Regions from separate parts of the Streptomyces sp. NEAU-174 genome, predicted to be linked through region 3. Evidence: riboswitches for the same ligand, from Rfam matches in the RefSeq annotation. Region 3 holds a riboswitch; each other region holds the start of a gene.
What was found. A riboswitch is a leader RNA that binds a small molecule or an ion and turns the genes downstream of it on or off. The one in region 3 is predicted to bind S-adenosylmethionine.

Region 1 (7,336 bases), on a different contig from region 3:
CGTGGGGGCGCCCCACTTCTTCTCGAGGACGACGTTGCGGCCCTTGGGGCCGAGGGTGACCTTGACGGCGTCGGCGAGCTGGTTCATCCCGCGCTCGAGGCCGCGCCGCGCCTCCTCGTCGAACGCGATGATCTTGGCCATGTGAAGTGGTCCTCCCAGAGACGGGGTGGATTGCTCCGGACCGCGCTGGCGCCCGCGACGGACGACCTGCCTGCCCCGCGGTTCCTTGCCCCGCATGGCCTGGCGGGCCTCACCGACCCGGTCCTTCTGTCACTCTCAACGTCAGAGTGCTAACGCCAATGATTAGCACTCGGGCCCATCGAGTGCAAGCGCCCGAAGGGCGTCCTTGAGGGGCGGTGGTCGGGCGACGGGTGGGCGCAAGCGCCCGAAGGGCGTACAGACCCCAGCGACCCGGGCACGCCGAAGGGTCCGTACCCTGTTCGGGGCACGGACCCTTCAGATTTGTTCGTTTCAGCTGCGTCGCGTCGGCGCGTCAGCCTACGGCCACGCGGACCATGTCGGCCTGCGGGCCCTTCTGACCCTGCGAGATCTCGAACTCGACCCGCTGGCCTTCCTCGAGGGTGCGGTACCCGTCCATCTGGATCGCGCTGTAGTGGACGAACACGTCCGCACCACCGTCGACCGCGATGAAGCCGTACCCCTTCTCCGCGTTGAACCACTTGACGGTGCCCTGAGCCATTCCTAACTCCCCTATTGCTGGCCCTTGCGCAGGACCGCACTCCGCGGACCCGGGTCAGACCTCACCCCCCGGATGTGGGGGGTGTGCGCCGGAACGCGTCGACCGCCGCTGAATGTATCCGTCCCAACGCCCTCTGCAACAGGTCAATCGGACGAGAATTCTGGGCACGGTCGAACGGTTAAAAGTGAGAAATTATGTGAAGTTCGGGCAAGCCGGGCCGGACATAAGGAACCAACCCGACAATTCGCGCTCACACTTTACGCACAACTTGACGAGTTCTCATATGTGGCTCCGACCCCGGAGCCGTCGGGGAATCCGGGCAACTGTATCGCGATTCCACACACGGAATCGCCCCGTCCGGTTGTCCCCGGACGGGGCGATGCCAAAGGTGAGGAGGGGGGCGCGGGGTCAGCAGCCGCCCGCGACCGCCGGGATGATCGAGATCCCGGCGCCGTCCGGGGTCGCCGTGGCCAGGCCGTCGGCGAAGCGGACGTCGTCGTCGTTGACGTAGACGTTCACGAAGCGGCGGAGCTTGCCGGTGTCGTCCAGGACGCGCGCCGAGATGCCCGCGTGGTTCTTCTCCAGGTCCGCCAGGACCTCGGCGAGGGTCGCGCCCTCGGCCGGGACCTCTGCCTGACCGCCGGTGTAGGTGCGGAGGATGGTCGGGATTCGGACGTTGACGCTCATGCGAGGCCAGCCTCTCGGAACGAGTCAAGGGTGGGTCGGATGATGGCGGAGGGACCCGTGGTGGGGGCCACCGCGTCGAGGGTCTTGAGGCCGTCGCCGGTGTTGAGCACGACGGTCGTCAGGGACGGGTCGAGCAGACCGTCCTCGATCAGCTTCTTGGTCACGCCGACGGTCACGCCGCCCGCGGTCTCCGCGAAGATCCCCTCGGTGCGGGCCAGCAGCTTGATGGCGTCGACGATCTGCTCGTCGTTCACGTCCTCCACCGCGCCGCCCGTACGGCGGGCGATGTCCAGGACGTACGGGCCGTCCGCGGGGTTGCCGATGGCCAGCGACTTGGCGATGGTCCGCGGCTTCTGCGGCCGTACGACGTCATGGCCGGCCTTGAAGGCGGCGGAGACCGGGGAGCAGCCCTCGGCCTGGGCGCCGAAGATCTTGTAGGGCCGGTCCTCGACCAGCCCGATCGCGATCAGCTCCTTCAGCCCCTTGTCGATCTTGGTGAGCTGGGAGCCGGAGGCGATCGGGATGACGATCTGGTCCGGCAGCCGCCAGCCGAGCTGCTCGCAGATCTCGTACGCCAGGGTCTTGGAGCCCTCGCCGTAGTACGGCCGCAGATTGACGTTGACGAAGCCCCAGCCCTCGCCCGCGGGGTCGCCAATCAGCTCGCTGCAAAAGCGGTTGACGTCGTCGTAGGTGCCCTCGATGCCGACCAGCTCACCGCCGTAGACCGCGGCCATGACGACCTTGCCCGCCTCCAGGTCGTGCGGGATGAAGACGCAGGAGCGGAAGCCCGCGCGGGCGGCCGCGGCGCCCACCGCGCCGGCGAGGTTGCCGGTGGAGGAGCAGGAGAGGGTGGTGAAGCCGAAGGTGCGGGCGGCCTGGACGGCGATGGCGACGACCCGGTCCTTGAAGGAGTGGGTCGGGTTCCCGGAGTCGTCCTTGATGTGCAGCTCACCGGTGACGCCGAGCTCACGGGCGAGGTGGTCGGCCTTGACCAACTGGGTGAAGCCGGGGTTCAGGCTCGGCAGCTGCGCCACGTCCGCGGGGACGGGCAGCAGCGGGGCATAGCGCCAGATGCTGTTCGGACCGGCCTCGATCTGTCGGCGCAGCCCCTCCGGGTCGCCGGCCGGGAGCTCGTACGCGATCTCGAGGGGCCCGAAACAGGCCTCACACGCGAAGATCGGCCCCAGCTCGAAGCGCTCACCGCACTCCCGGCAGGACAATGCGACGGCGGGGCCGAAGGCACCGGAGGTGGAGGAGGTCGTTGAGCTTTCTACTGACTGCACAGCCATGGATGGCGAGGCCCTTTCTCCTCATCTTCCTCGCGACGCATTTCGCCACGAGACGGAATTGGCACCTTCCCGAGCTGGGAGCCTCGCTGCGGAATGCGAGATCAGCTGGAGGGTTGCCGGGGCTTCAACGGGCCGTTCCCTCTGCCCCTCTGGATGAGCGGTATGGCGCCGGGCGGACCCGGGGCGTTTGTCGGCACCAGCGTCGTCGGTACGTCGGTACCTCGGTAAACGTCGAGGTCGACCCCGACATACGACGGCCATGTGCGTTGTTCAAGACTGTAACCGAAGGCCCGGATGGTTGAGGTAGCCGTCCGATGCGCGAGATGGGTCACAGCGACCACAGCAGGGGAGAGACACAGGTGCTGGATGAGGTGGAGCGCTGGCTGAAGCGCCGCTCCTGGTCTGCCGACGACCGTCCGCTGGATCGCCTGCTGGCCGCGAAGCGGTCCGCGGCGACGACGGTGAGCGTGGTCCTGCCCGCCCTGAACGAGGAGGCCACGGTCGGCGAGATCGCCGACACGATCCGGCGTGAGCTGATGGGCGAGGCGATGTCGCTGGTGGATGAGCTGGTGGTGCTGGACTCCGGTTCCACGGACCGCACCGCCGAGGTCGCCGCGGCGGCGGGCGCCACCGTCGTCCCCCGCGACTCGCTGCTGCCCCGGCTGCCCGCGCTGCCCGGCAAGGGCGAGGTGCTGTGGCGGTCCCTGCTGGCCACCAGCGGCGACATCGTCTGCTTCATCGACGCCGACCTGCGGGAATTCGAACCGCGCTTTGTCTCGGGGATCGTCGGTCCGCTGCTGACCGACCCCACGCTGCACCTGGTGAAGGGCATGTACGACCGCCCGCTCGGCGAGCTGGCGGGCCAGGGCGGCCGGGTCACCGAGCTGGTCGCCCGCCCGCTGCTGAATCTGCACTGGCCCCAGCTGGCCGGATTCGTCCAGCCGCTGGGCGGGGAGTACGCGGCGCGCCGCTCGCTGCTGGAGCGGCTGCCCTTCCCGGTCGGCTACGGCGTCGAGCTCGGGCTGCTGGTGGACGCGCTGCACACGGTGGGGCTCGACGCGCTCGGCCAGGTGGACATCGGGGTACGCAAACACCGCCACCAGGACGGGCAGGCGCTCGGCCGGATGGCGGCCGCGATCTACCGCACCGCACAGCTGCGGCTGGCCAGGGGCCACTTGGTGCGGCCGCGGCTGACCCAGTTCGACCGGGGCGAGAACGGCTTCGAGCCGCGCACCACGGCGGTGGACACCGAGGAGCGGCCGCCGATGGTCGAGGTCCCGGAGTACACGGCGCGGCGCGCGGCGTAACGCACGGGGTGACGCGTGGCGTGACGCACGGGGTGACGCGCGGCGTGACGCACGGCGTGACACGTGGCGTGACGCCGTGCGTCTCGGCGCTCACGTGGCTGGAACCGGGAACCGGAATAGCACCTACGGGGCAAGAAACCGTACGTACGTTTGCGCGGGGCCGCGCCTGGCTAGGCTCGCGACATGGCAGTTCCGCGCACCGCCCCGATCCTGGTCGCGTCCAACCGCGGCCCGGTCTCGTACACCCTGGGCGAGGACGGCTCGCTCACCGCCCGGCGCGGCGGTGGCGGGCTGGTCTCCGGGCTCAGCGCGATCGGCCCCGAGTCGGGCGGGGTGTGGGTGTGCGCGGCGCTCGGCGAGGGCGACCGCGAGGCGGCGCGGCGGGCCGGGGACAGCCATCTGAACCCCGGTGACACCGGCGGCCAGCAGGTGCGGATGCTCGACATCGCGCCGGACGTCTTCGCCGCCGCGTACAACGGCGTGGCCAATTCGGTGCTGTGGTTCGTCCACCATCTGCTCTACCAGACCCCGGTCGAGCCGGTCTTCGACGCGGAGTTCGCCGAGCAGTGGGCGGCCTACGAGAGCTATAACGCGGCCTTCGCGGACGCGCTTGCCCAGGAGGCGGTGGACGAGGCCGTCGTCCTGGTGCAGGACTACCACTTGGCGCTGGTGCCCGCGATGCTCCGCGAGCGCCGCCCCGATCTGCGGATCGGTCACTTCTCCCACACCCCGTGGGCCCCACCGGACTACTACCGGCTGCTGCCGGACGACGTCGCGGCGGGTGTGCTGCGCGGCATCCTCGGCGGCGACCGCGCCGCGTTCCTCACCGAGCGCTGGGCCACCGCCTTCGCCGACTGCTGCGCGGCGGTGCTGGGCGCGGAGATCGTCCGCGACGATAGCGGTAGCGGTAGCGGTGGCGGTGGCGGCATGGTGACGGCCGTGCGCTTCGAGGGCCGGGAGACCCGGCTGGGCGTCCACGGCCTGGGCGCCGACGCGGACTTCCTGCGGGAGCGGTCGCGCCGGGCCGATGTGGACGAACGGCTGAGCACTCTGCGGGCGCAGATCGGGCCGGGCCGGAAGTCGATCGTCCGGGTGGACCGCACCGAGCTGTCCAAGAACATCGTGCGCGGGCTGCTGGCCTACCGGCGGCTGCTGGAGACCCGTCCCGAATGGCGCGAGCGCGTGGTGCACGTCGCGTTCGCCTACCCCTCGCGCCAGGACCTCGCGGTCTACCGCGACTACACGGAGCGGGTGCGGCGGATCGCGGACGAGATCAACGAGGAGTACGGCACGGAGGGGTGGACCCCGGTCGCCCTGCATGTGAAGGACGACTTCGCCCGGTCCCTCGCGGCCTACCGGCTGGCGGACGTGGCCCTGGTCAACCCGATCCGGGACGGGATGAACCTGGTGGCCAAGGAGGTCCCGGTGGTCTCCGAGCGGGGCTGCGCGCTGGTGCTGTCCCGGGAGGCGGGCGCGTACGCCGAGCTGGGCGAGGACGCGCTGGTGGTGAACCCGTACGACGTGGAGGGCACGGCCCGCGCGCTGCATGAGGCGCTGCGCATGAGCGACGACGAGCGCGCGGACCGCACGAAGCGGCTCGCCGCCGCGGCGACCGCGCTACCGCCACAGGCCTGGTTCCTGGCGCAGCTGCGGGCGCTGTGACGGCTCGGCCCGGGTGAGTAACGCGCCCCGGGCACAAGGCGCGGCGCGGCGCGCTCGCGTCACGGCCCGGCTTACGGACACGGCCCCCGGGCGCCGGACGCGATCCGGATGCCGGGCGGGCGAGCCGCTGTCCCGCCCAGCCCTAAGCGCTCCGCTGGAAGTGTCGCGATGGGTCGTCGGCCGACTGCGGCGCCGTCGTGGCTGGTCGCGCCCGCGCGGCGGAGCCGCACATCGACACGGCCCCGCGCCCCTTCGGGGCGCTGCCCGAACCGTAGCGGACTTCCTCCGACCTGCTTAGGCGGCTTCGTCGCTGACCGCGGCGGCCAGAGCCGACAGCAGGTCCACCACGCCCGCCGGGCCGTCCACCACCAGGTCGGCCCGCTTGGCGAGCTCGGTCACCTCCGTGCTGCCGCTGCACACCAGCAGCCCCGGCACGCCCTCCTCGCGCAGCCGCTCCACCGCCGCGAACGCGGCCAGGTCGCCCAGGTCGTCGCCCGCGTAGAGCACGGCTTCCGCGCCCGTCCGCCGTACGTAGTCGATGAGCGCGACGCCCTTGTCCATGCCCGGCGGCCGCAGCTCCAGCACCAGTCGGCCAGGCTCGACGATCAGCCCGTGGCGCTCGGCGAGGGCGTGCAGCGGCGCGCGCAGCCGCTCGAACGTGGCCTGGGGGTCCTCGGCACGGCGCGTGTGGACGGCGACGGCGCGGCCCTTGTCCTCGATCCACGTACCGCGCGAGGCGCCGTGCTCCTCGAGGACGGCGGGGAGTTCGGCCTGGACGGCGGCGACGCCGGGGTGCGGGTCGGGCGCCTGGACCTCGCCGCTGCCCGCGTCCCAGCGCTCGGCGCCGTAGAGGCCGAGGACGACGAGCCCGTCCAGCCCCTCGGCCCCGGCGAAGCCGCCGTACCGTACGGCGATCTCGGCCGGCCGTCCGGTGATCACCGCGACCGAGCGCATCCGCGGGGCCAGCCGGGAGAGCGCGGGGACGGCGCCGGGGTGGGCGCGGGCCTGGTCGGGGTCGGGGACGATCTCGGCGAGGGTGCCGTCGAAGTCGAGTCCGACGACGGCGCGCCCGGGCCGTGCGAGAAGGGCGACGAGGCCCTCACGACCGGCGGAGGTGGTGGGTACGGGGACGGGGTGACTTCCCATAGCGCTGCCCATGCCGGCGACCCTACCGGCCCCGCCAACACAACGGGCCCCACCCGGCCGTTCCCCCGGTGACCGGCCCCCACGATCGCCCCCCGGTGCACGGTTCCGGCCGTCCCGCCCCGCGGCGCGTCAGCGCCTTCCTCGGCGTTCCTCCCTGATCCGGCGCAGTCGGTTGACGGTCACCGGGTCGTGTTCCAGGGCCCTGGGGTCGTCAAGCAGCGCGTTCAGCAGCTGGTAGTAGCGGGTCGGGGAGAGGCCCAACCCCTCCCGTATGGCCCGCTCCTTGGCGCCGGGGCCCGGCCAGCCGCGCCGCTCCACGGCGAGGACGGCCAGGTCGCGCTCCGACAGCCCGGTGTCCGCGCCCGGCTCCGCTTCCCCGGCCTGGTCGGCGGGGTCTTCGGAAGGGCCGGGGTCGGGCGTGTCCACTGTCATGCCCCCGCATTCTCCATGGCGTCGGCGTCTGTCATGCCCCGGCATTCTCCATGGCGTCGGCCTCGCGCTGGATCTGGCCCAGCACGCTCGCCGGGTCGCCGCCCTTGGCCACG
Region 2 (7,336 bases), on a different contig from region 3:
GGATTGGCCCCGCAGTTTCCGGAGCAGCTCCCGCTCATGGGCTAGCTCGGTGGTGTCGCTGCCGCTGACTACCGTCACGTTCGGGTCTTTTCGGCATGCGCGATCCGTGAGTGCGGACAAAAACAGCCGTAAATGCGCAGGCCGCCCCGCGAAGAAGATCTCTTTGATACCAGCCTTCGGGGAGCAGATGCTGTCCACCATGTCACGGAACGTAGAGGAGCTGACGGGGGCTCGAGCGGACGACGAGTCGTAGGTGAGCCGACGCGGCAGTGGCTCCTGGGCCTTGTAGGCTTCCCGCAACCCTTCCACATAGGGGTCGCCGCGGCGCTGGTCCTCAACCAGAAGTCGTTCCTCGCGTTTTGGTGACGTCGAGAACGACGCCAACGCCCGCAGTTGGTCGCCCGCACTGGGCGAGGTCCAGGCCGTGTAGGGCGACGCTTCAGAAGCGCCGGAGGGCGGCTCCGGCGTGTAGCTCCCTCCCACCGTAGGCACTCCACGGGAGGCCAGGAATCTCACGGCATCGGCGATGTGCTTGTCTCCGGCGTCGAATCCCACGACGGCTCGTAGGCCATAGCGGGGATCATCCACCATGTCCAGGAGCTGACCAGCCAGTCGGCGCCACCCTCCTTCCGTCCTGCCGGGCTGTGCCAGGACAAGACGGATCGCAGGGACGAGTTCGCTCCTGTTGGCGCTGTGCTGGGCCATATAGGCGCCCTGAACCTGTTCGAGGATCCTTCGCCGGCCCTGCTCATCAGGGGCTGTCATCGGGGTCAGTAGGGCGATCGTCACGTGCGGCTTCTCCGCTGCTGCGTGGTTCTCCGCGGAGATGCGCTTGGAAGTCTGGTCCAGTTCAGGGGTGAAGACGATCGAACCATCAGAGACGCCGACACATTCATCACCCACCCGGGTGAGCCGCACGTCGCAGCTGAGCTTCGGGCGATCACTGCCGAGTCCGGCCGTGAGCAGTGCCGTGGCCGCTACCGCACCGATCACTCGGGCTTGTACCCGTGTGAGCGTCGGCCGCTGCCTGCGCCGCCGCCCCGGTGTATCGGCGGGGGCCACGGGCAGGGCCGGCGATGCTGGCGGTGGCGGTGGCGGTGGCGTCCAACGATTGTGGGCGAGCGCGATGGAGTGCCCGTCGTTTCGAGCGCGCTGCTGCGGAATGGGGCGGCGCGGTCGGGCATTCGCAAGCCTTCTGCGCACGTGCTGGAAGACCTCATCCGTGCGCAACAACTCCGAGGCCCCAGGGACGCCTGCCTCCAAGGCCGCCAGCAACTCGCCGGTGAAGGCGGTGTACGTCTCGCCGGGAGGCGCCAGGGCCGGAGCGGTCTTGGCGGCGGACGTCATGATGTAAGTGCCCTCGACCCGGGCCCTGTTCGCTACCACGTCGTCGGCGCCCATATAGCCCTTCAGCGCGCTGCCGCTGTAACAGCAGTCGAGGATGACGAGTCGGCTGCGGGCACGGCAGTTGGTCACGAGTTCGTGCCGAACGCGTTCGTAGTGGACCGCGCGATACAGACGCCTGTGGTCGGACCGAGGCACCGCGAGATGAAGCTCCCCGGACTCCGAAAGCAGCCCGTGCCCTGCGAAGTACACCAGCAGCGCGTCTTCGGCGGCAGTAGCCGCCGTATGGAGCGCGTCCAGCACGTCATCGCGCGAGACTGTGGGGGCATCGGGCCCGGACGGAGGAGGAAGGACCAAGCAGTGCTCTGCGGGCAGGTTCCACGAATGAGGAGAGGTGAGGATCTCCTGAAGCCTTCGCACGTTGTTGGCGACAGCCGGCAGGTCGTCCAAGGTGTCGTAAGAGGGGAAGCCGACAATCACCGCCCACGACCGTGCGGGGTCCGGCAGGCTCATCGACTGCCGTTCGGAAGACTGCTGCCGCCGTCCTGCCCCTCCCCAGCGGGGCGGGGATCTGTCTCAGGGCCGGAGGTGGTGGTTCGCGAAGCTGCCGCGGTCAGCTGCTCGACGACACGCTGGATCGTCTCCTGCGACGCATCGTGCAGGGTGAGGGAACCACCGGGGAACGTCACCGTAACGGCGGGAGCGGTAGGACGCGCGCCGCGCCAGGCCGCGTAGGCCAAGGCCACGTTCAGCGCCGTCAAACCATGCCCGACGACGAGGTTGATGATCTCGACGGCACCCATGGTGCCGGCGGACGGCACCGCGGAACCCAGACTGACATGGTCTTGCCGGAGAATGTCCTGATCCTCCCGAAGCCACCGATACAGGTCGAGGAGTACCTCCTCCTTGCCCATCGACTCAACCGTGATGCCGACCTGCATCGAGCCCTCCCGTCGTCGCCTCGCGCGTCCACGATAGGAATAATGCAGCATGAGATGCGCTTGGTGTGGGGGCGATCTCCAGGTCCATCGCCTCGCACACCTGCCGCGCACGCAGCGGCGCGGATCCGCCTTCCGCCGCGCATTCCCAACTTGGTGAGGTAGTACATCACCGCGCCACGCGGCGGCAGGTCGTGCGGAAGCAGGTCCCACTGGCAGCCGGTGCGGCCCTGGTAGAGGAGCGCATCGACGATCTCCCGCATCTCGTACCGGCCCTGGTGGCCGCTGACCGATTGGTGTGCGGCCTGCCGCGCGGCGATCACCGGCTCGATCAGTGCGTCTGGTAGGGCTTGCGTTCGCTCACGGTGTTCAGCCCAGCACGCCCATCCCCGCCGACCGGCGGGGATGCCGCAGTCCGACACATTCAGGTGACGGCAAATCGCTCATCAACCCACATGCCTCCCTCTCGGAGCACGACCCCCTCTCAAGGCGCCTCGGCCAGGCCGGCCTCCGGAAGCGTGGTGTGGAACGCCGGGTGGGCGTGCAGCCGCCGCACGTAGGCGCGCAGCCGCCCATGGCGGGAGACCCGGTCGGCCGCGTCGGCGTCCAGCAGGGGCCGGTGCTCGGTGTCGAGTTGGACCAGGGCCACCCACAGGTCCACATCGGCGGCGGTCAGCTCCTCGCCCAGGGCGTACGGCGCGGCCGTCAGCCCGCGGTCGAGCCGGCCGAGGGCGGTCAGCAGCCTCTCCAGCGCCGCGTCCCGGCACTCCGCCTCGGCGGCCGTCCCGGCCTGCCGGGCGGCGTCGGTGATGTCCGCGTCGAGCAGGTCCCGGAGGGCGTCGATGTCCGTGGCGAGGGCCGCCGGGCGCAGCCGGGGGCGTCCGGTCCCGCTGTCGTCGCTCAGATGGCCGGCGAGGTCGCGCAGGATGTCGGGCGTGTGATTGCTGACGACACGTCCGGTCCAGCCGTCGCACAGCGCGGGCGCGTCCACCGGTCCGCTGTAGCGGTGCCAGGTGGCCTCGTAGGCCCCGCGGAGCGCGGCGTACGCCTCGGGGGTGTCCTGCGGGAGCCCGACGAGGGTGGTGGCCACGGTGTCCCGCAGCCCGAGCAGATCGAGGGTGATGGAGACGCGCAGTGAGAGCGGACAGTTCGCGGAGAGGTAGAGCCGATAGCGATGCGGCACCGGATAGAAGCCACCGGCGAGGTCGACGCCGATGCGGCTGCGGAAGCGGTGCGGGGGCGCGGGCGGGGCGATCCGGGGGCGGGGTGAGCAGGGGTCGGGGTCGAGAAGAGCGGCAGGACCTGAACTGACCGGAAACGTCTCGGACATGGCTCTCCAAGGCAGTGACGGAAGCCCCGGCCACCGCCGGTCGAGGGCGGCGCCGGTGGCACGACGGAGGGGAAGCCCGCGCGGGGCACCCGCCGGGCGGGGCCGGGACACACCCGACCCCGGCGCGCGGGACCGCGCTCGGTGACCGTGTCGACTCGGGCCGACTCAGAGAGCTGGACTGGAGGCGCTACAGATGCGCAGCAGATCGATGTGCAGCCGTCTGGTCAGGAGGCGGAGCCGGCGGAGCGGGGACAACGGACGGGGACGCCGGCGGACGCCGTCCCCGTGGCTGTCGGTCCTGGGCATCTCCACCGATCCCATCATCGGGGGCTCGCGGGGCAGCGAGACCGCGCTTGTCCCGTCCACGCCGACGGAACCTGGTCGTCACCCGGGGGCACCCCGTCGCGGGAGAAGGGTTGCCTGTCAACGAGCCGGGGCCGATGACCCACCTGAGCGGGGGTTCCGCACGGTGGGCGCTGACAATCGTGACCGTCCCTGACAGTGTCGTCGCGCTCCGCGAGGGCGTCAACCCATGCCGGAGCGGCCAACACCGGCCGACCGTACGGCGGATGTACGGCGCCTTGGCACAACGGCCTCACAGGTGGCTCAACCGGCTCAACCGGCTCAGCGGAACGGCCGGTCCGCGCCGCCGGTGTCCCGCTCGATGAGGACCATGGCCGCGTCGTCCGTCAGCCGTCCCTCGGTGTGCCGGACCAGGGCGTGGCGCAGCCCGTCCAGGTACTCGGACGGGGTGGCGCAGTCCAGCGTCTCCATGGCCCGGTGCAGCGGAAAGAACTCGTCGCAGTCGTTGCGGGCCTCGATCACCCCGTCGGTGTGCAGCAACAGCCGGTCACCGGGCAGGAACGGAAAGGTCTCGACGCCGATCGCGGGAGGGCCGAGGAACTCCTCGAGGCCGAGCGGCGGCAGCGGGCGCGCCGGGTCCAGGGAGCGCACCTCGCCCTCGTGCATCACCAGGGGCGGCGGATGGCCGCGGTTGACCAGCTGCACCAGCGAATCGTCCGTCACCACTTGGGCGAGGAGCACGGTGACGAACTGCTCATCCAGCTCCCGCGGATCCTGTAGCTGGGAGCGGTCCAGCAGCTCGTACTCGCGCGCCAGCGCGGCCGCACAGCGGTGCATCACCTCGGCGAGGTCCTGCTCGTAGTGCACCGCCTCCCGGAAGGCGCCCACGACGGCCGCGGCGGACCGCACCGCGGCCAGCCCTTTTCCCCGCACATCGCCGACGATCAGCCGCACTCCGTAGCGGGTGCACATCGCCTCGTAGAGGTCCCCGCCGATCTGCGCACCGCGCTCGGCCGCCAGATAGACGCTGGCGGTGTTCACCACGCCCATCCGGGCGGGCAGCGGCCGCAGCACCACGTTCTGGGACACCTCGGCGATCCGGCGGATATGGGCCAGTTCGCGGTCCCGGCGCACCCGCACCGCGCAGGTCGCCACGCTCGCCACCGCCACCACCAGCAGGGCCAGCAGATTGGTGTACAGCTGCGGGGTGCCCCAGGCGTCGTTGTGGATGGCGGTGATCGCGCTGACCACGCCCGCCAGGACCGCCACCCCGCCGGTGCCGACCGGCCCCATGGTCACCGCCGCCAGCGCCGGCGCCGGGGAGAGCAGGGGGCCGGTGTAGAGGGTGTGCGCGGGGGAGAGCTCGATGCCGAGTACCGCCGCCAGGACCAGGAACGGCAGACACCGTGTGATCGCGAACAGGGTCTGGCTGCGACCGCTCACCCCAGGGGTGGCGCGCATGAATCGCATAATTGGGTACTTTATCCGATGAAGACCCCCGAACGGGGGCGCTCTCCACAGCGCGCGACGGAAGCCCCGGGCGTAGCCTGACGCTATGCCCGAACTTCCGGATGTCGAGGGGTTCCGGCGGACGCTCGCCTCCTGCGCCCAGGGCCGCCGCGTCGAGCGGGCGGAGGTGGCCGACCCGGGGGTGCTGCACGGGGTGACCGCGCAGCGGCTGAAGCGCGACCTCAAGGGCCGCCGCTTCGCGGCACCGCGCCGCCATGGCAAGTGGCTGATCGCCCCCACCGACGGGCCCACCGTCGTGCTCCACTTCGGCATGACCGGGCGGCTGGTCTGCGGGGCGGACTCCGAACCGGCCGGCCGGTTCCAGCGCGTCGCCTTCGACCTCGACGACGGCCACCGCCTCGGCTACGAGGACCAGCGCAAACTCAAGGGCATCTGGCTCGCCGCCACCGACGACGACATCGACCGGATCATCGGCGACCAGGGCCCGGACGCGCTCTCGCTGAGCCGGGCCGAGCTGGACCGGCTGCTGGAGGGGCGGCGCGGACGCGTCAAGGCCACCCTGACCGACCAGGCCGTGATCGCCGGACTCGGCAATCTGCTCGGCGACGAGATCCTGTGGCACGCCCGGATCCATCCGCAGCGGCCGGTGAACGCGCTGACCGACGGCGAGCGCGATGGGCTGCACAGCGCGCTGCGCGAGGTGCTGCGCGCCTCGGTGCGGGCGGGGCGGGTGCCGGACGACCCGGACTGGCTCACCGGGCGGCGCGACGATCCGGATCCGCACTGTCCCCGCTGCGGCAATCCGCTGCGCCGCGGCCGGATCTCCGGGCGGACGAGTCTGTGGTGCCCGCACTGCCAGCGGGAGGACGACTGACGGCCGACCGGGCCGGCCGCGCCCCCGCGTCCCGCCCGCCCCTCCCGCCGTGGCCGGTGGTCAGGAGATATAGGCCGGTGGTCAGGAGATGTAGGCCGTGTAGGACATCACATCGCCCGCCTTCACCCGGTACTCGGGATCGTCCCGGGTGAAGGTCTCCTCGATGTCCAGCACGCTGCCGTCGTCCGGGTCGAGGACGATCAGATAACGGCCCCCGGGGGTGCCGGTGAACCGGAAACCCTGCCCCTCCCGGCCGAGCCGGTCGGTGACCCTGCCCGCCGGGCGGAGCCCCTCGATCCCGGAGAGCAGGGTGACGATGTCCGCCCGCTGGCGCGGTCCCGGGATCCACACCGTGCGGAAGGACCCGATGGCCGAGAGCAGCTCTTCCGGGTCGCGGTCGGCGCCCGGGGACCAGACGGCGAGATACTCGCGCAGCGCGGAGGCACCGGCCGGGGGGTCCTCGAAGTAGCTCTGGTTGGCGCCGTTGATACCCGGTGGATAGTGCGCCTCGCTCAGCACCTTGCCGTCGTGGACCGTACGCGGCGGGGGACCGTCCTCGATCACCGGGCGGCCCGGATGGCGCGGATCGGTGGCCACCTCCAGCGTGGATCCGCTGCCGTCCGCGTTCCAGCGGGTCAGCCACTCCCGGGGCAGCGTCACCGCGTCCTCGCCCGACTTCATGCTCAGCGCCCAGCTCTGGTAGTGGCTGCCCCGCTCGCTCCTCCCCGGGGACTCCTCGGCCGCCGCCCGCGCCCGCCGGGCGATCTCGGCGAGCGATACGTCCGCCCGGGAGACATGCGCCACCAGCGGCAGCGGCCTGGGCGCGGCCACGGCGGGGGAGGAGCCGGTGCCCGAGACGGTCAGCGCCAGGGCGACGACCGTCGCGGCCGCCGCGGCGCCCAGGCTCCAGATCGCGCGCCGCCGGACGGTACGGCGCCGCCGGTCCCGGGACGGCAGCCGCCCCAGCAGCAGCTCGGCCCGCGCGTCCAGCGGCCGGTCCCGCCAGGGGCCGGTGTCGGCGGACACGGGGTTGGCCTCGCGAAGCAGATCCAGTTCGTCGGTCATGGCTGTCCATCC
Region 3 (7,336 bases):
GCGGTCAGATCTTCGAATACACCGAGCTGGTCAAGAAGGACGGGCTTTCGCTCTCCTCCGACCCCTACGGCTCGGTGTTCTACCTGACCACCGGCTTCCACGGCATGCATGTGACGGGCGGCCTGATCGCCTTCCTGCTTGTCCTGGGCAGGACGTACGCGGCCAAGAGGTTCACCCACCAGCAGGCGACGGCGGCCATCGTCGTGTCCTATTACTGGCACTTCGTCGATGTCGTCTGGATCGGCCTCTTCGCCACGATCTACATGATCAAGTAAGCCGGTCACCGCACCGGAACCACGTCCTTAACAGCATCGACGCAGAAGATCCTGACACCGGGGTAATCCGTGAAAAAGCTCTCCGCACGACGGCGCCATCCGCTGGCTGCGCTCGTCGTCCTACTCTTCGCGCTGGCGGTCACTGGGGGGCTGTACGCCGCGTTTTCGCCGAGCGAGGCGAAGGCCGACGACAGCTCCGCCCAGTCCCTCGCCATCGAGGAGGGCAAGAAGCTCTATGCCGTCGGCTGCGCCAGCTGCCATGGCACGGGCGGTCAGGGGACCTCTGACGGCCCGAGCCTGGTCGGCGTCGGCTCCGCCGCCGTGGACTTCCAGGTCGGCACCGGCCGCATGCCGGCGCAGCAGCCGGGCGCCCAGGTGCCGAAGAAGAAGAAGATCTACTCGGACGCCGAGATCGAGCAGCTCGCGGCCTACATCGCGTCGCTCGGCGCGGGTCCGGTGACGCCCACCAAGGGCGAGTACAGCCCGGACGGCGCGGACGTCGCGAAGGGCGGGGAGCTCTTCCGTACGAACTGCGCGCAGTGCCACAACTTCGCCGGTAAGGGTGGTGCCCTCACCAACGGCAAGTTCGCGCCGGCTCTCGACGGGGTCAGCCCCAAGCATCTCTACGAGGCCATGCAGACCGGCCCGCAGAACATGCCCTCCTTCCCCGACACCGTGATGCCGGAGAAGAACAAGCAGGACATCATCGCCTACCTCGACACGGTCAACAGCGACAAGAGCAAGACCCCCGGTGGTCTTGAGCTCGGCGGGCTCGGCCCGGTGAGCGAGGGCCTGTTCGGCTGGGTCTTCGGCATGGGCGCGATGATCGTCCTCACCATCTGGGTCGCCGCCCGGACCGCAAAGGCCAAGAAGTCATGAGTAGCCACGAGATTTCAGAAGCAGAAGACAAGCTGCCGGAAGCGCGGGGGGCCGAGAGCGCCGTAAGGCCGGCCGAGGACCCGTTCGCCGACCCGGGGCTGCCGCCGCACGAGCACCGTAAGCAGGACATCGACGAGCGGGCCGCGAGGCGCTCCGAGCGCACCGTCGCCCTGCTCTTCACGGTCTCGATGCTGGCCACGATCGCCTTCATCGCCGCGTATGTGGCACTCCCGGTCGACAAGTACATCTACGTCTTCCCGATCGGGCACATCAGCGCGCTGAACTTCGCGCTGGGGGTGACGCTCGGCATCGCGCTGTTCACCATCGGCGCGGGCGCGGTCCACTGGGCCCGCACCCTGATGTCCGATGTGGAGATCGCCGACGAGCGCCACCCCATCGAGGCCAGCCCCGAGGTCAAGTCGAAGGTCCTCGAGGACTTCGCCGCCGGCGCCAAGGAGTCCGGCTTCGGCCGGCGCAAGCTGGCCCGCAACACCCTCTTCGGCGCGCTCGCGCTGGTGCCGCTCTCCGGCATCGTGCTGCTGCGGGACCTCGGTCCGATGCCGGGCACCAAGCTCCGGCACACCAAGTGGGCCAAGGGCAAGCGGCTGATGAACTACAACACCATGCAGCCGCTGCGCCCCGAGGACATCGCCGTCGGCTCGCTCACCTTCGCCATGCCCGAGGGCATGAGCGAGGAGCAGCACGACTTCCAGACGGAGATCGCCAAGGCCGCCCTGATGCTGGTCCGGCTCCAGCCGGAGAACATCAAGGACAAGCGCGAACTGGACTGGTCGCACGAGGGCATCGTCGCGTTCTCCAAGATCTGCACCCACGTCGGCTGCCCGATCAACCTCTATGAGCAGCAGACCCACCACGTCCTGTGCCCCTGCCACCAGTCGACCTTCGACCTCTCCGACGGTGGCCGAGTGATCTTCGGTCCGGCCGGTCACGCGCTGCCGCAGCTGCGGATCAGGGCCAACGACCAGGGGTACCTCGAAGCCATGGGCGACTTCTCGGAGCCCGTCGGTCCTGCTTACTGGGAGCGCGGATGAGTACTACAAGCGACAGCGCCGCGCAGCGCCGGGGCAAAGCGCCCGCGGGCGAGCGCGTCGCGGACTGGGCCGATGGCCGGCTGGGCATCTACAGCCTGGCCAAGGCCAATATGCGCAAGATCTTCCCGGACCACTGGTCCTTCATGCTGGGCGAGGTCTGCCTCTACAGCTTCATCGTCATCATCCTCACGGGTGTGTACCTGACGCTGTTCTTCCACCCCAGCATGTCGGAGGTGGTCTACGAGGGCCCGTACGTCCCGATGCAGGGCGTGCGGATGTCCGAGGCGTTCCAGTCGACCCTCGACATCAGCTTCGAGGTGCGCGGCGGTCTGCTGATCCGGCAGATCCACCACTGGGCCGCGCTGGTCTTCCTCGCCGGCATGTTCACGCACATGATGCGCGTGTTCTTCACCGGTGCGTTCCGCAAGCCGCGTGAGATCAACTGGCTGTTCGGCTTCCTGCTGTTCTTCCTCGGCATGCTGACCGGCTTCACCGGCTACTCGCTCCCCGACGACCTGCTCTCCGGCACCGGTCTGCGGTTCATCGAGGGTGTGTTCCTGTCGATCCCGGTGGTCGGCACCTACATCTCGATGTTCGTCTTCGGCGGCGAGTTCCCGGGGACGGACCTCATCGCGAGGCTCTACCCGGTCCACGTCCTGCTGCTGCCGGGCATCATGCTCGGCCTGCTGGTGGCGCACCTGATCCTGGTCTTCTACCACAAGCACACGCAGTACCCCGGGGCCGGAAAGACCGAGAAGAACGTCGTCGGCATGCCTCTGCTGCCGGTCTACATGGCCAAGGCGGGCGGCTTCTTCTTCCTGGTCTTCGGTGTGATCGCGGTCCTCTCCGCGGTCGCGACCATCAACCCGATCTGGACCATCGGCCCCTACCGGCCCGACCAGGTGTCCACCGGCGCCCAGCCCGACTGGTACATGGGCTTCGCCGAGGGTCTGGTCCGTGTGATGCCGGGCTGGGAGATCACCGCCTGGGGCCACACGCTCGTCCTGGGCGTGTTCATCCCGATCGTGCTCTTCCCGCTGGTCCTGTTCGCGATCGGGCTCTACCCGTTCATCGAGTCCTGGATCACCGGCGACAAGCGTGAGCACCACATCCTGGACCGCCCGCGCAACGCCCCGACGCGTACCGCGTTCGGTGTCGCCTGGATCACCGCGTACTTCGTGATGCTGGTCGGTGGCGGTAACGACCTGTGGGCCACCCACTTCCACCTGTCGATCAACTCGATCACGTGGTTCGTGCGGATCGCCTTCTTCGTCGGCCCGGTCCTGGCGTTCATCGCCACCAAGCGGATCTGCCTCGGCCTCCAGCGGCGGGACAAGGACAAGGTGCTGCACGGCCGCGAGACCGGCATCATCAAGCGGCTGCCGCACGGTGAGTTCATCGAGGTCCACGAGCCGCTCGCGCAGGAGCAGCTGCACATCCTCACCCAGCATGAGCAGCCCGAGCCCTACGAGATCGGCCCGGAGGTCGACGAGAACGGGGTCAAGCGGAAGATAAAGCGTTCCCAGAAGCTCCGTTCGAAGCTCTCCAAGGGCTACTACGGCGGGGACAACGTCATTCCGAAGCCGACCCGCGAGGAGTACCACGAGATCACCAGCGGCCACGGCCACCACTGATCTCCCGGTAACCCCTCAGCGACCGGTTTCTCCATACAGCTACGCCACAGACCAGGGCCCCGGCCCGGACCGCACGGTCCGGCCGGGGCCCCGGCCGTGCGGCCGATAGGCTTGCGGCGGGCCGCTGAAGTGCGCGGACCCCTTCCCTGCCCACCCCCACGGATCCAGGAGCGGACCATGGACGTTGTGACCCCCGCCGGAGGCGACAGCACCGCGACGGCCCGCACCTGGCCGGACGTACTGAGCTCGCTGATCGCCGGCCGGGACCTCGATGCCGAGGACACCGCCTGGGCCATGGACCGGATCATGCGGGGCGAGGCCACCGACGCCCAGATCGCCGGGTTCGCGATCGCGCTGCGCGCCAAGGGCGAGACGGTCTCCGAGGTGGCCGGTCTGGTGCGGGCCATGTACGAGCACGCCCGGGTGATCGAGGTGCCGGGGGCGACCGTGGACATCGTGGGCACCGGCGGCGATCGCGCCAGGACCGTCAACATCTCCACCATGTCCGCGCTGGTCGTCGCCGGTACCGGCGCGCGGGTGGTCAAGCACGGCAACCGCGCCGCGTCCTCCGCCAGCGGCGCCTCCGACGTGCTGGAGAAGCTCGGCGTCAATCTGGACATCACCCCCGAGCGGGTGGTCGAGGTCGCCGAGGAGGCGGGGATCACCTTCTGCTTCGCGGTGAAGTTCCACCCGTCGCTGCGGCATGTCGCCTCGGCCCGCCGCGAGCTGGGCGTCGCCACCCCGTTCAACCTGCTCGGCCCGCTGACCAACCCGGCGAAGGTCACCTCCCAGGCGACCGGGGTCGCCGACGCCCGTATGGCGCCCATCATCGCCGGGGTGCTGGCCGAGCGCGGCTCCTCCGCGCTGGTCGTCCGGGGCGACGACGGGCTGGACGAGCTCACGGTGACCACGACCTCCCAGGTGTGGGAGGTCCGGGACGGCGCCGTGCGCCAGGAGACCTTCGACCCCCGGGACGTGGGCGTCGAGCGGGCCCCCGTGGAGGCCCTGCGGGGCGCGGACGCCTCGTACAACGCCGATGTGGCCCGCCGGCTGCTGGCGGGCGAGCGGGGCCCGGTCCGGGACGCGGTGCTGCTGAACTCGGCGGCGGCGCTGGTGGCGCTCGAGCGGGAGCCGGGGGACAAGCCGCTGACGGACCGGATCGGGGCGGGTGTGGCGCGGGCCGCCGAGTCGATCGACTCGGGGGCGGCGCGTGACGTCCTGGAGCGGTGGGTCCGGGCCACCCACGCGTAGGGGGTCCGGCGGGCCTTGGCGCCTGCGGCGGGCTGCTCTCTTACGGCGCCCATGTTCTGTCCGGGATGTGGACAGGGCATGGGCGCCGGCGTCCGACATGGCATACTCCTGCCCAGGTCACGAGCGACAGCGACTACGGCCCCGGCCCGCTGTCCGGCAACCCTCCGTCCGTGGCGGGGTGCCCCGGGTGATGACCAGGCCGCCAGGCAGCGAGGCCGGCGGCAAGCGCGGACCCCTCGCACTAGGGGTCCTGGTGGTCGAGGGAGTTCTTCCGTGATGCAGCGAATGCGTTAGGGCCGAGCGGCCCCGTCTCTCCTCAGTGCGCTCCGCGCGGTACGGCCGTGCGTCGAGCGATTTTCCGCGCCCTTACGGCCGGCTCGTCGCCGCCGCCGTTTCCGGCGCGTCACGCATTCATCCGACCCCTTCGGGAGACTTCGCCATGTCCGCGCGCCCTGCTGCCACCACCACCGCCACCGCTACTGCCACCACCTCCGCTGTCGCCGCCTGTGAGCCGCTGCCCGTGCTGGGCAGCGATGTCCTGGTGCCCCTGGTCACCGGCGGTGAGGTGACCTACGCGGCGCTCGACTACGCCGCCAGCGCCCCCGCGCTGCGGCGGGTCTGGGACGACATCGCCGCCTACGCGCCGTACTACGGCAGCGTGCACCGCGGGGCGGGCTACCTCTCGCAGTTGTCCACCGACCTCTTCGAGAACAGCCGTAAGGACGTCGCCGCCTTCCTGGGCTGCCGCGAGGACGACCAGGTCGTCTTCACCCGCTCCACCACCGATTCGCTCAACCTCCTGGCCGCCGTGGCGCCCCGGGGCACCGAGGTCTTCGTCTTCGAGACCGAGCACCACGCCTCGCTGCTGCCGTGGGAGCAGCGGGAGGACGTCACCGTCCGCTACCTGAGCGCCCCGCGCTCCCCGCGGCAGGCGGTGGAGACGCTGGAGAAGGCGCTCGCGGGGCGTGCCGGGGGCCCGGCGCTGGTGTGCGTGACCGGCGCGTCCAATGTGACCGGTGAGCTGTGGCCGGTGCGGGAGCTGGCCGCGGCCGCGCACGCCCACGGCGCCCGTATCGTCCTGGACGCCGCGCAGCTGGCCCCGCACCACCCCGTGGACATCGCGGAGGCGGACGTGGACTGGGTGGCCTTCTCCGGGCACAAGCTGTACGCGCCCTTCGGGGCCGGGGTGCTGGCCGGGCGGGCGGACTGGCTGCGGGAGGCCCGGCCGTATCTGGCGGGCGGCGGCGCCAGCCGTAAGGTCACGCGCAGGGAGGACGGCGGCGTCGACGTCGAGTGGCACACCACCGCCGCCCGGCACGAGGCGGGCTCGCCGAACGTCATCGGGGTCTACGCGATCGCGTCGGCGTGCAAGGCGCTGACCGAGGCCGGTTTCGAGGGCCTGGTCGCCCGTGAGCGGCAGCTGATCGAGAAGGTGCGGGCGGGGCTGGCCGAGGTGCCCGAGGTGCGGGTGCTCTCGCTGTTCGGCGACGACGCGCCCCGGGTCGGTGTGCTGTCGTTCGTGGTGGAGGGCTGGAACAGCTCCCACTTCGCGGCGGCGCTCTCCGCGGAGTACGGCATCGGCGTACGCGACGGTCTGTTCTGCGCCCATCCGCTGGTCCGCACCCTGCTGGACAGTGAGCCCGACGAGCCGGGCGAGTGCGGCGCGCCGGAGGCCGCGCCGGGGGAGCGGTCGCTGAACGCGATCCGGGTCAGCTTCGGGGCGGGCACGCCGGATGAGCATGTGGAGCGGTTCGTGGGTGCCGTGAAGGAGCTGGTGCGCGACGGCGCCCGGTGGAGCTACCGCACGGAGGAGGGCCGCTGCGTCCCGGACCGCGGCTGAGGCCCAACGGGCCTCGTGGGCCCCTGGGCCAAGAGTTCGGGAGCGCCGGGCCCAGCGGGGTGCCCGGCGGATCTTTCCCCTCCCCGCCCCTTCCCACAACCAGGGGCTCCGCCCCTGGACCCCACGATCAGCTGACCGCCCTGTGAGGGCAGGGCACCAGGGTGCCCGCGGGCGGGAGGCGAGGGCGCGATTGCCCGCCCCGGCGGGCCGACCGCGTCTGCGCGCCTACGTGGCGGGCATCCGCGTCGCCCGGCCGGGTCCTGTGGCGGAGCCCTGGTTTCCCCGGGGGTGAGGGGGCGGTCGTCGCTGTCGTGGGTGTCGGCGGCGGTGGGCTGACCGTGGTCGGTTCCTCGGCGCGGGCGCCTGCGCGCTTCCGCGTCGCCCGGCCGGGGCCCCGGTTTCCGC

Region 1: it holds a riboswitch for S-adenosylmethionine, as region 3 does, so the genes downstream of both, thrC (threonine synthase) here and ACT2CW_RS16790 (aminotransferase class V-fold PLP-dependent enzyme) in region 3, are expected to answer to the same signal.
Region 2: it holds a riboswitch for S-adenosylmethionine, as region 3 does, so the genes downstream of both, ACT2CW_RS05935 (glutathione S-transferase C-terminal domain-containing protein) here and ACT2CW_RS16790 (aminotransferase class V-fold PLP-dependent enzyme) in region 3, are expected to answer to the same signal.

Annotation. Positions count from the first base shown of each region.
Region 1 covers NZ_JBQTCE010000001.1:263,582-270,917, forward strand. The annotation lists gene groL (chaperonin GroEL) at 1-141, opposite strand, end outside; gene ACT2CW_RS01095 (cold-shock protein) at 494-700, opposite strand; gene ACT2CW_RS01100 (MoaD/ThiS family protein) at 1,109-1,387, opposite strand; gene thrC (threonine synthase) at 1,384-2,676, opposite strand; SAM riboswitch class I at 2,695-2,836, opposite strand; gene ACT2CW_RS01110 (glucosyl-3-phosphoglycerate synthase) at 3,036-3,983, shown strand; gene ACT2CW_RS01115 (alpha,alpha-trehalose-phosphate synthase (UDP-forming)) at 4,167-5,645, shown strand; gene otsB (trehalose-phosphatase) at 5,940-6,791, opposite strand; gene ACT2CW_RS01125 (DUF3263 domain-containing protein) at 6,921-7,223, opposite strand; gene ACT2CW_RS01130 (extracellular solute-binding protein) at 7,255-7,336, opposite strand, start outside.
Region 2 covers NZ_JBQTCE010000002.1:226,949-234,284, reverse strand. The annotation lists gene ACT2CW_RS05950 (caspase, EACC1-associated type) at 1-1,857, opposite strand, end outside; gene ACT2CW_RS05945 (effector-associated constant component EACC1) at 1,854-2,285, opposite strand; partial or broken gene ACT2CW_RS05940 (transposase) at 2,444-2,646, opposite strand; gene ACT2CW_RS05935 (glutathione S-transferase C-terminal domain-containing protein) at 2,767-3,612, opposite strand; SAM riboswitch class IV at 3,957-4,103, opposite strand; gene ACT2CW_RS05930 (PP2C family protein-serine/threonine phosphatase) at 4,237-5,385, opposite strand; gene ACT2CW_RS05925 (Fpg/Nei family DNA glycosylase) at 5,471-6,259, shown strand; gene ACT2CW_RS05920 (CU044_5270 family protein) at 6,341-7,324, opposite strand; gene ACT2CW_RS05915 (RNA polymerase sigma factor) at 7,321-7,336, opposite strand, start outside.
Region 3 covers NZ_JBQTCE010000005.1:245,723-253,058, reverse strand. The annotation lists gene ctaE (aa3-type cytochrome oxidase subunit III) at 1-275, shown strand, start outside; gene qcrC (cytochrome bc1 complex diheme cytochrome c subunit) at 345-1,154, shown strand; gene qcrA (cytochrome bc1 complex Rieske iron-sulfur subunit) at 1,151-2,206, shown strand; gene qcrB (cytochrome bc1 complex cytochrome b subunit) at 2,203-3,840, shown strand; gene trpD (anthranilate phosphoribosyltransferase) at 4,018-5,091, shown strand; SAM riboswitch class IV at 5,207-5,325, shown strand; gene ACT2CW_RS16790 (aminotransferase class V-fold PLP-dependent enzyme) at 5,531-6,931, shown strand.